Regions from separate parts of the Streptomyces sp. NPDC059866 genome, predicted to be linked through region 3. Evidence: predicted binding sites of a transcription regulator. Region 3 holds the regulator's gene; each other region holds the start of a gene.
The links. Region 3 encodes HrcA, which represses chaperone genes, less so after heat shock. Its sites were predicted from a motif close to TTNGCACTCNGNNNNNCNGAGTGCNAA; they were not measured.
Positions count from the first base shown of each region.

Region 1 (3,275 bases), on a different contig from region 3:
GGCCCGGCTGGAGGACTACCTGTGACCAGGGCCTGTCCGGCGGCCGGGGAGTCGGCGACCGACGACAGCGCCGGTGGGGGAGGGCGTGCCGGACCCCGCGTCTGCGGCATGATCCGCCGGACGGGCCCTGGGCGCAGACGGCTGGCCGGCCCCGCACTGCTGCTGATCCTGCTGACCGGCTGTGCCCTGACCGTCACCCCCGTCGAGCGCTCCGCCAAGGGGCCGTCGGACCGGGCGGGAGCCCCCGGTTCCCCCTCGGAAACCCCACCCCACGTCCGCTGGGGCCTGACCACCCCCCTGCCCCCGGCCCCGCAACCGTCCCTGTCTCTCCCCTCCCGGCGCCCGGGCGGCCTCCCACCCGTCGTCGACCGCGTCCGGACCCGCGACAAGGTCGTCTTCCTGACCTACGACGACGGCGCCGAGAAGGACCCGCGGTTCGTCGACATGGTCCGCGAACTGCGCCTGCCGGTCAGCATGTTCCTCACGGACAGCGTCGTCGGACCGGGCTACGGCCACTTCGCCCGCCTGCGCTCGGTCGGCGCGAGCGTCCAGAACCACACCCTCGACCACGCCGCCCTGCGCGGACTGCCGTACGCCGGTCAACGCGCCGAGATCTGCGGCCAGCAGAACAAACTCCGGTCCCGCTTCGGGATCCGCCCCCGCCTCTTCCGGCCGCCCTACGGCACGTACGACACGACCACCCTGCGCGCCGCCGCCGACTGCGGCATCGCCGCCGTGGTCCTCTGGCGCGCCACCATGAACGCCGACACCCTCGCGTACACCGCCGGAGCCCCCCGCCTCCACCCCGGCGACATCATCTCCGTCCCCGCAACGGAAACCCCCACCCCGACCCTGCGGTCCCGCACGACGCACCTGCTGCGCCTGATCCAGCAGGAGGGCCTGACGGTGGGACGGCTGGAGGACTACCTGTAGCTGCCCACCCAGCCCGTTGGGGGTGCCCCCTCTGGGGGAGTTTGAGGACGAGGCCGTTCAGGCCGAAGCGGGGGTCTGGGGGCGGCAGCCCCCAGGTCGGGGGCACACCGACGCAGGGCACCGAACAACCGTCGGCCACAAAATTCACCCGCGCCGCGCCGCAGGCAATTGGCACTCCGCTTGACCGAGTGCTAACCCCGGTCATAGTCTCGGCTCTGGCACTCGACACAGGAGAGTGCCAACAAAGCGACGGGCAGGTCCGGCACCCGCGACGACGGATCGACCTGGTCGCCACCTCAGACAGTTAACCCCGTGAGATCTCCGAAGGGGGAGGTCGGATCGTGACGACCGCCAGCTCCAAGGTTGCCATCAAGCCGCTCGAGGACCGCATCGTGGTCCAGCCGCTGGACGCCGAGCAGACCACGGCCTCTGGCCTGGTCATTCCGGACACCGCCAAGGAGAAGCCCCAGGAGGGCGTCGTCCTGGCCGTGGGCCCGGGCCGCTTCGAGAACGGCGAGCGCCTTCCGCTCGACGTCAAGACCGGCGACATCGTGCTGTACAGCAAGTACGGCGGCACCGAGGTGAAGTACAACGGCGAGGAGTACCTCGTCCTCTCGGCTCGCGACGTGCTCGCGATCATCGAGAAGTAAGACCACCTCAAGTTTTTGAGCTGCGCCCCTGGCCCCCGCGACCACTGAGAAGCCGGGCGCCCGGGGCGCAGCGTCATTTCATCCAAGATTTCCGAGAGGGCTCACGCTGTCATGGCGAAGATCCTGAAGTTCGACGAGGACGCCCGTCGCGCCCTCGAGCGCGGCGTCAACAAGCTCGCCGACACGGTCAAGGTGACGATCGGCCCCAAGGGCCGCAACGTCGTCATCGACAAGAAGTTCGGCGCCCCCACCATCACCAACGACGGTGTCACCATCGCCCGTGAGGTCGAGGTCGAGGACCCGTACGAGAACCTCGGCGCCCAGCTGGTGAAGGAGGTGGCGACCAAGACCAACGACATCGCTGGTGACGGTACGACCACCGCCACCGTGCTGGCCCAGGCGCTGGTCCGCGAGGGCCTGAAGAACGTCGCCGCCGGTGCCTCCCCGGCCGCCCTGAAGAAGGGCATCGACGCCGCCGTCGCCGCCGTCTCCGAGGACCTGCTGGGCTCCGCCCGGCCGATCGACGAGAAGTCCGACATCGCCGCCGTCGCCGCGCTGTCCGCCCAGGACCAGCAGGTCGGCGAGCTGATCGCCGAGGCGATGGACAAGGTCGGCAAGGACGGTGTCATCACCGTCGAGGAGTCCAACACCTTCGGTCTGGAGCTGGACTTCACCGAGGGCATGGCCTTCGACAAGGGCTACCTGTCGCCGTACTTCGTGACGGACCAGGAGCGGATGGAGGCCGTCCTCGACGAGCCGTACATCCTCATCCACCAGGGCAAGATCTCCGCGATCGCGGACCTCCTGCCGCTGCTGGAGAAGATCATCCAGACCAACTCCTCCAAGCCGCTGCTGATCATCGCCGAGGACGTGGAGGGCGAGGCCCTGTCCACCCTCGTCGTCAACAAGATCCGCGGCACCTTCAACGCCACCGCCGTCAAGGCCCCCGGCTTCGGCGACCGCCGCAAGGCGATGCTGCAGGACATGGCGGTCCTCACCGGCGCCACGGTCATCTCCGAGGAGGTCGGCCTCAAGCTCGACCAGGTCGGCGTCGACGTTCTCGGCACCGCCCGCCGCGTCACCGTCACCAAGGACGACACCACGATCGTCGACGGTGCCGGCAACAAGGCGGACGTCGAGGGCCGCATCGCCCAGATCAAGGCCGAGATCGAGGCCACGGACTCCGACTGGGACCGCGAGAAGCTCCAGGAGCGCCTCGCCAAGCTGGCCGGCGGCGTGTGCGTGATCAAGGTCGGCGCCGCCACCGAGGTGGAGCTGAAGGAGAAGAAGCACCGTCTGGAGGACGCCATCTCCGCGACCCGCGCCGCGGTCGAGGAGGGCATCGTCTCCGGTGGTGGCTCCGCGCTCGTCCACGCCGTGAAGGTGCTGGAGGACAACCTCGGCAAGGAGGGCGACGAGGCCACCGGTGTCGCCGTCGTCCGCAAGGCCGCCGTCGAGCCGCTGCGCTGGATCGCCGAGAACGCCGGCCTGGAGGGCTACGTCATCACCTCCAAGGTCGCCGAGCTCGAGAAGGGCCAGGGCTTCAACGCCGCCACCGGCGAGTACGGCGACCTGATCAAGGCCGGCGTCATCGACCCGGTCAAGGTCACCCGCTCCGCCCTGGAGAACGCCGCCTCCATCGCCTCCCTGCTGCTGACGACCGAGACCCTGGTCGTCGAGAAGAAGGAAGAG
Region 1 covers NZ_JBHWJT010000015.1:204,333-207,607, forward strand. Annotated here, with positions in the region: gene ACFV7R_RS24175 (polysaccharide deacetylase family protein) at 1-25, shown strand, start outside; gene ACFV7R_RS24180 (polysaccharide deacetylase family protein) at 109-933, shown strand; gene groES (co-chaperone GroES) at 1,275-1,583, shown strand; gene groL (chaperonin GroEL) at 1,695-3,275, shown strand, end outside.
Region 1: the regulator HrcA is predicted to act here: its motif matches at 1,102-1,128, upstream of groES (co-chaperone GroES).

Region 2 (3,275 bases), on a different contig from region 3:
GTGACGGTCATGTGGGGGTTCCTCGGAGCAGCTCGACGATAGATGCGTGTGCATACTTGCACAGCATTAACTTCCTCGCCGGACCCCGCATTCCGCCCCCTCTCCGACTCCGGTGTGATCCCGGGCACGCCCGAGGGCGGCACCCCCTGCTGCCAGGGAGTGCCGCCCTCGGTCCAACGGACGGTCGATCAACCGGAGTTGATCAGAAGTCCATGTCACCGCCCGGCATGCCGCCGCCGGCGGGCGCGGCGGCCTTCTCCGGCTTGTCGGCGATGACGGCCTCGGTGGTGAGGAACAGCGCGGCGATGGAGGCGGCGTTCTGCAGAGCAGAGCGGGTCACCTTCGCCGGGTCGATGATGCCTTCCTTGACCAGGTCGACGTACTCACCGGTCGCGGCGTTCAGGCCGTGGCCCGGGGTCAGGTTGCGCACCTTCTCCACCACGACACCGCCCTCGAGGCCGGCGTTGACGGCGATCTGCTTCAGCGGGGCCTCGAGCGCGAGCTTCACGGCCTGGGCGCCGGTCGCCTCGTCACCCTCGAGCTCCAGCTTCTCGAACACCTGGGAAGCCTGGAGCAGGGCCACGCCACCACCGGCGACGATGCCCTCCTCGACGGCCGCCTTCGCGTTGCGGACGGCGTCCTCGATGCGGTGCTTGCGCTCCTTGAGCTCGACCTCGGTGGCGGCACCGGCCTTGATGACGGCCACGCCGCCGGCCAGCTTCGCCAGGCGCTCCTGGAGCTTCTCGCGGTCGTAGTCCGAGTCGCTGTTCTCGATCTCGGCGCGGATCTGGTTGACCCGGCCGGCGACCTGGTCGGCGGAGCCGGCGCCGTCGACGATGGTGGTCTCGTCCTTGGTGATGACGACCTTGCGGGCGCGGCCCAGGAGGTCCAGGGTCGCGTTCTCCAGCTTGAGGCCGACCTCCTCGGAGATGACCTCGCCGCCCGTGAGGATGGCGATGTCGCCGAGCATGGCCTTGCGGCGGTCACCGAAGCCCGGGGCCTTGACGGCGACGGACTTGAAGGTGCCGCGAATCTTGTTGACGACCAGGGTCGACAGGGCCTCGCCCTCGACGTCCTCGGCGATGATCAGCAGCGGCTTGCCCGACTGCATGACCTTCTCCAGGAGCGGGAGCAGGTCCTTGACGTTGGAGATCTTGGAGTTGGCGATGAGGATGTAGGGGTCCTCGAGCGACGCCTCCATGCGCTCCATGTCGGTGGCGAAGTACGCCGAGATGTAGCCCTTGTCGAAGCGCATGCCCTCGGTGAGCTCGAGCTCGAGACCGAAGGTCTGCGACTCCTCGACGGTGATGACGCCTTCCTTGCCGACCTTGTCCATCGCCTCGGCGATGAGCTCGCCGATCTGGGTGTCGGCGGCGGAGATGGAGGCCGTGGAGGCGATCTGCTCCTTGGTCTCGACCTCCTTGGCCTGGTCGAGCAGCGCACCGGAGACGGCCTCGACGGCCTTCTCGATACCGCGCTTCAGGGCCATCGGGTTGGCGCCGGCGGCGACGTTGCGCAGGCCCTCCTTGACCAGGGCCTGGGCGAGAACGGTCGCCGTGGTCGTACCGTCACCGGCGACGTCGTCCGTCTTCTTGGCGACTTCCTTGACCAGCTCGGCGCCGATCTTCTCGTACGGGTCCTCGAGCTCGATCTCCTTGGCGATGGAGACACCGTCGTTGGTGATCGTGGGGGCGCCCCACTTCTTCTCGAGGACGACGTTGCGGCCCTTGGGGCCGAGGGTGACCTTGACGGCGTCCGCGAGCTGGTTCATGCCGCGCTCGAGGCCGCGCCGCGCCTCCTCGTCGAACGCGATGATCTTGGCCATGTGAAGTGGTCCTCCCAGGACTGGGGGTGATTACTTCGGACCGCGCCCGCGCCCGCGACGGACGGCTCGCCTGCCTCGTGGTTCCTTGCCCCACCCGGCCTGCGGCCTCACCGACCCGGTCCTTCTTTGTCACTCTCACCTTCAGAGTGCTAACGCCAATGATTAGCACTCGGGCATGGAGAGTGCAAGCGCCTGCGGGCGGGCTCCGTGCGGGGCGGGGGTCGGATGACGGGTGGGAGGAGGCGCCTTCCACGGACCGAGGCCGGCCTCCGGGCAGGCCGAAGGGCTCGCACCCCAGGGGGTGCGAGCCCTTCGAAGAACAGAAGAACGTCGCTGCAGTCGGCGCGTGCTTCAGCTGGTCGCGAGCCGGACCATGTCCGCCTGCGGCCCCTTCTGGCCCTGCGAGATCTCGAAATCGACCCGCTGACCCTCTTCCAGGGTGCGGTATCCGTCCATCTGGATCGCGCTGTAGTGGACGAAAACATCCGCACCACCGTCGACCGCGATGAAGCCGTACCCCTTCTCCGCGTTGAACCACTTGACGGTGCCCTGAGCCATGCCTAACTCCCCTATTACTGGCCCTTGCACAGATCCACACTTCGCGGATCCGGGTCAGACCTCACCCCCCATTGGTCGGGGGCGTGCGCCGGAACGCGTCGACCGCGGCTGAATGTATCTGTCCAACTGCCGTCTGCAACAGGTCAATCGGACGAGAATTCTGGGCACCAAGGGTCGGGAATTTGCGGAGGATTCGCCCGAATTCAGGGCAAGTCGGGCCCCGTAAAGGGAATGAAAGACGCAAAAGAGCCACACACTTTGGCTGCTTCTTATCGCACGCGGAGCCGGAACTCATATGCGTCCGGCATGCGGGTCGCAGCGCGTTCCCCAACTGTACCGCGCTCAATCACACTGAATTGCCCCCTCCGCTTCTCTCACGGAGGGGGCAATTCGATGAACATTGCGTAACCGGCGTTACTCACGGTAACGCAGGAGTGGGTCAGCCGCCCGCGACCGCCGGGATGATGGAGACGCCCGCACCGTCCGGGGTCGCCGTCTGAAGGCCCTGCTCGAAACGGACGTCGTCGTCGTTGACGTACACGTTGACGAAGCGGCGCAGCTTGCCCTGGTCGTCCAGGACGCGGGCCGAGATGCCCGTGTGGTTCTTCTCCAGATCGGCGATGACGTCGGCGAGGGTCGCACCCTCGGCGGCGACCTCTGCCTGACCACCGGTGTAGGTGCGCAGGATGGTGGGGATGCGGACGGTGACGCTCATGAATTTGACCTCCGGTCGGGGTTACGGGCCTAGGGGCGCGGGGCAGTGTCGATATGCGGCTCCGCCGCGCGGGCGCGACCAGCCCCCACCGGCCCGCAGACGAAAACGACAAGCCCGAAGCCGCTACACGAGACCGGCCTCGCGGAACGACTCCAGGTTGGGACGAATGGTCGCGGT
Region 2 covers NZ_JBHWJT010000013.1:126,963-130,237, forward strand. Annotated here, with positions in the region: gene ACFV7R_RS21295 (NADH:flavin oxidoreductase) at 1-11, opposite strand, end outside; gene groL (chaperonin GroEL) at 203-1,825, opposite strand; gene ACFV7R_RS21305 (cold-shock protein) at 2,177-2,383, opposite strand; gene ACFV7R_RS21310 (MoaD/ThiS family protein) at 2,823-3,098, opposite strand; gene thrC (threonine synthase) at 3,222-3,275, opposite strand, start outside.
Region 2: the regulator HrcA is predicted to act here: its motif matches at 1,988-2,014, upstream of groL (chaperonin GroEL).

Region 3 (3,275 bases):
CCAGCCGCGCGTCGGGGCCCGGCGCGAATGCCTCCACGATCGACGGGAGGTCGTCGATGCCCTCCAGGTACTCCACGACGACGCCCTCGATGCGCAGGTCGTCGCCCCAGACCTTCTCGACCAGCTCGGCGTCGTGCCGGCCCTCGACGTAGATGCGCCCGGCGCGGGCCACGCGCGCGCGTGCGCCGGGGACGGCGACCGAACCGGATGCCGTACGGGTGGGTCGTACCGGGCCCGAAGCAGGCCTCACCAACGTCACCACCCGGCCCTCCAGCAGGAAACCCCGGGGCTCCAGCGGAAACACCCGGTGCTTGCCGAAGCGGTCCTCCAGAGTGACCGTGCCCGCCTCGCAGCGGATCACCGCGCCGCAGAAACCGGTGCCGGGTTCCTCGACCACCAGGCCGGGCTCCGCCGGGACCTCCGGGACGGGCTTGGGCTTCTTCCACGGCGGGGTCAGGTCCGGAGAATACTGGCGCATTCGGATGACGATAGGAGAAGCCGGCGGGCGGTGCCTATGACACGCCGAAACGCGTCGCCAGGGCGTCGCGCTGCCGTCGTACGAACGCCGCGTCCACCACCGCTCCGTGTCCGGGCACGTACAGCGCGTCCGCGCCGCCGAGGTCGAGCAGGTGGTCCAGGGCGGCGGGCCAGTGGGACGGTACGGCGTCGGGGCCCGCCTGCGGTTCGCCGGACTCCTCGACCAGGTCACCGCAGAAGACCACCTCCGGGTCGCCGGGGACCAGCACCACCAGATCGTGGGCCGTGTGGGCCGGGCTCACGTTGGCCAGCAGGACCTGGCGGTCGGGGCCCAGGTCAAGGGTCCACTCGCCGCTGACATGATGCCGGGGCAGCACCAGGGTGTCGGCCGCCTCCTGCGCCGTATCCGCGTCGAGGCCGTTGTGGACGGCGTCCGCGCGCAGTTCCTCGCGGCCGCGCCGCCCGCCGAGCACGGCGTCCACACCGACCGCGCCGAACACCTCCGCACCCGCGAACGCGGCCGCCCCGAAGACATGGTCGAAGTGGGGATGGGTGAGCGCGAGATGGGTCACACGGTGCCCGGCGAGCTCCTCCGCCTCCGCCCGCAGCCGGGCTCCCTCCGCAAGGCTCGACCCGGCGTCGATCAGCAGCGCCGCGCCCCGGCCGACCACCAGCCCCACCGTGCAGTCCCAGCCAGGCAGACGGCACCGGCCGACACCGGCCGCCAGCCGCTCCCACCCGAGCTCTTCCCAAGTCACCGTCATACGGCGACGCTAGCTGTAGGCGCCCGCATGCCACGACCTCGCAGGACCGGCCTTGCCCGGGCCGTACCCGACGGCCGTACACTGGGCCGGGTAAGGCTGGCACTCGCATGCGCCGAGTGCCAGGGGGAGCGCCGAGGGACGACGTGACGGAGGTGTGCGCCATGCTCAGTGAGCGACGGCTGCAGGTGCTGCGCGCCATCGTCCAGGACTACGTCGGTACCGAGGAGCCGGTCGGCTCCAAGGCCCTCACCGAGCGGCACAGCCTCGGTGTCTCCCCGGCGACCGTCCGCAACGACATGGCGGCCCTGGAGGACGAGGGGTACATCGCCCAGCCGCACACCAGCGCCGGGCGCATCCCGACGGACAAGGGCTACCGGCTCTTCGTCGACAAGCTGGCCGAGGTCAAGCCGCTGACCGCGCCGGAGCGGCGCGCGATCCAGAACTTCCTCGACGGTGCCGTCGATCTCGACGATGTGGTGGCCCGGACCGTGCGGCTGCTCGCGCAGCTCACACGGCAGGTCGCGGTGGTGCAGTATCCGTCACTGACCCGGTCCACGGTGCGGCACGTGGAGCTGCTGTCGCTGGCTCCCGCGCGCGTGATGCTGGTCCTGATCACGGACACGGGCCGGGTGGAGCAGCGTATGGTCGACTGCCCGGCACCGTTCGGCGAGTCCTCCCTGGCGGATCTGCGGGCACGGCTGAACAGCAGGGTCGCGGGCCGGCGTTTCACGGATGTGCCGCAGTTGGTGCAGGATCTGCCGGAGGCCTTCGAAGCCGAGGACCGCGGCACGGTCCAGACGGTACTCTCCACCCTCCTGGAGACGCTCGTCGAACAGACCGAGGAGCGGCTGATGATCGGCGGCACCGCCAATCTGACCCGCTTCGGACATGACTTCCCCCTCACCATCCGGCCGGTGCTGGAGGCGCTGGAGGAGCAGGTCGTGCTCCTCAAGTTGCTTGGTGAGGCGAAGGATTCGGGCATGACCGTGCGCATCGGGCACGAGATCGCCCATGAGGGACTCAACTCCACGTCGGTGGTGTCGGTCGGCTACGGTTCGGGCGGCGAGGCAGTCGCCAAGCTCGGCGTGGTCGGACCGACCCGCATGGATTACCCGGGAACGATGGGAGCGGTACGCGCAGTGGCACGGTACGTCGGACAGATCCTGGCGGAGTCGTAAGTGGCCACGGATTACTACGCCGTTCTCGGCGTGCGCCGCGACGCGTCGCAGGAAGAGATCAAGAAGGCCTTCCGGCGGCTCGCTCGCGAGCTGCACCCGGACGTCAACCCCGATCCGAAGACGCAGGAGCGGTTCAAGGAGATCAACGCCGCTTACGAGGTGCTGTCGGACCCGCAGAAGAAGCAGGTCTACGACCTCGGCGGCGACCCGCTCTCGCAGAGCGGCGGCGCGGGCGCCGGCGGCTTCGGTGCGGGCGGCTTCGGGAACTTCTCGGACATCATGGACGCGTTCTTCGGTACGGCGTCGCAGCGCGGGCCGCGCTCGCGTACGCGCCGGGGCCAGGACGCGATGATCCGTATCGAGGTCGAGCTGGACGAGGCGGCCTTCGGTACGACGAAGGACATCCAGGTCGACACGGCCATCGTGTGCGCCACCTGCAGTGGTGAGGGCGCGGCGCCGGGGACCTCCGCCCAGACGTGTGACATGTGCCGCGGTCGCGGTGAGGTGTCGCAGGTCACGCGGTCGTTCCTGGGGCAGGTCATGACCTCCCGGCCGTGTCCGCAGTGCCAGGGCTTCGGCACCGTGGTGCCCAACCCGTGCCCGGAGTGCGCGGGCGACGGCCGGGTGCGGTCGCGTCGGACGCTGACGGTGAAGATCCCGGCCGGTGTCGACAACGGCACGCGGATCCAGCTCGCCGGCGAGGGCGAGGTCGGCCCCGGTGGCGGTCCGGCCGGTGACCTGTACGTCGAGATCCACGAACTGCCGCACCCGACCTTCCAGCGCCGCGGCGACGACCTGCACTGCACGGTCACGATCCCGATGACGGCGGCGGCCCTCGGCACAAAGGTGCCGCTGG
Region 3 covers NZ_JBHWJT010000004.1:95,848-99,122, reverse strand. Annotated here, with positions in the region: gene ACFV7R_RS06960 (DUF3097 domain-containing protein) at 1-478, opposite strand, end outside; gene ACFV7R_RS06955 (MBL fold metallo-hydrolase) at 513-1,241, opposite strand; gene hrcA (heat-inducible transcriptional repressor HrcA) at 1,403-2,419, shown strand; gene dnaJ (molecular chaperone DnaJ) at 2,420-3,275, shown strand, end outside.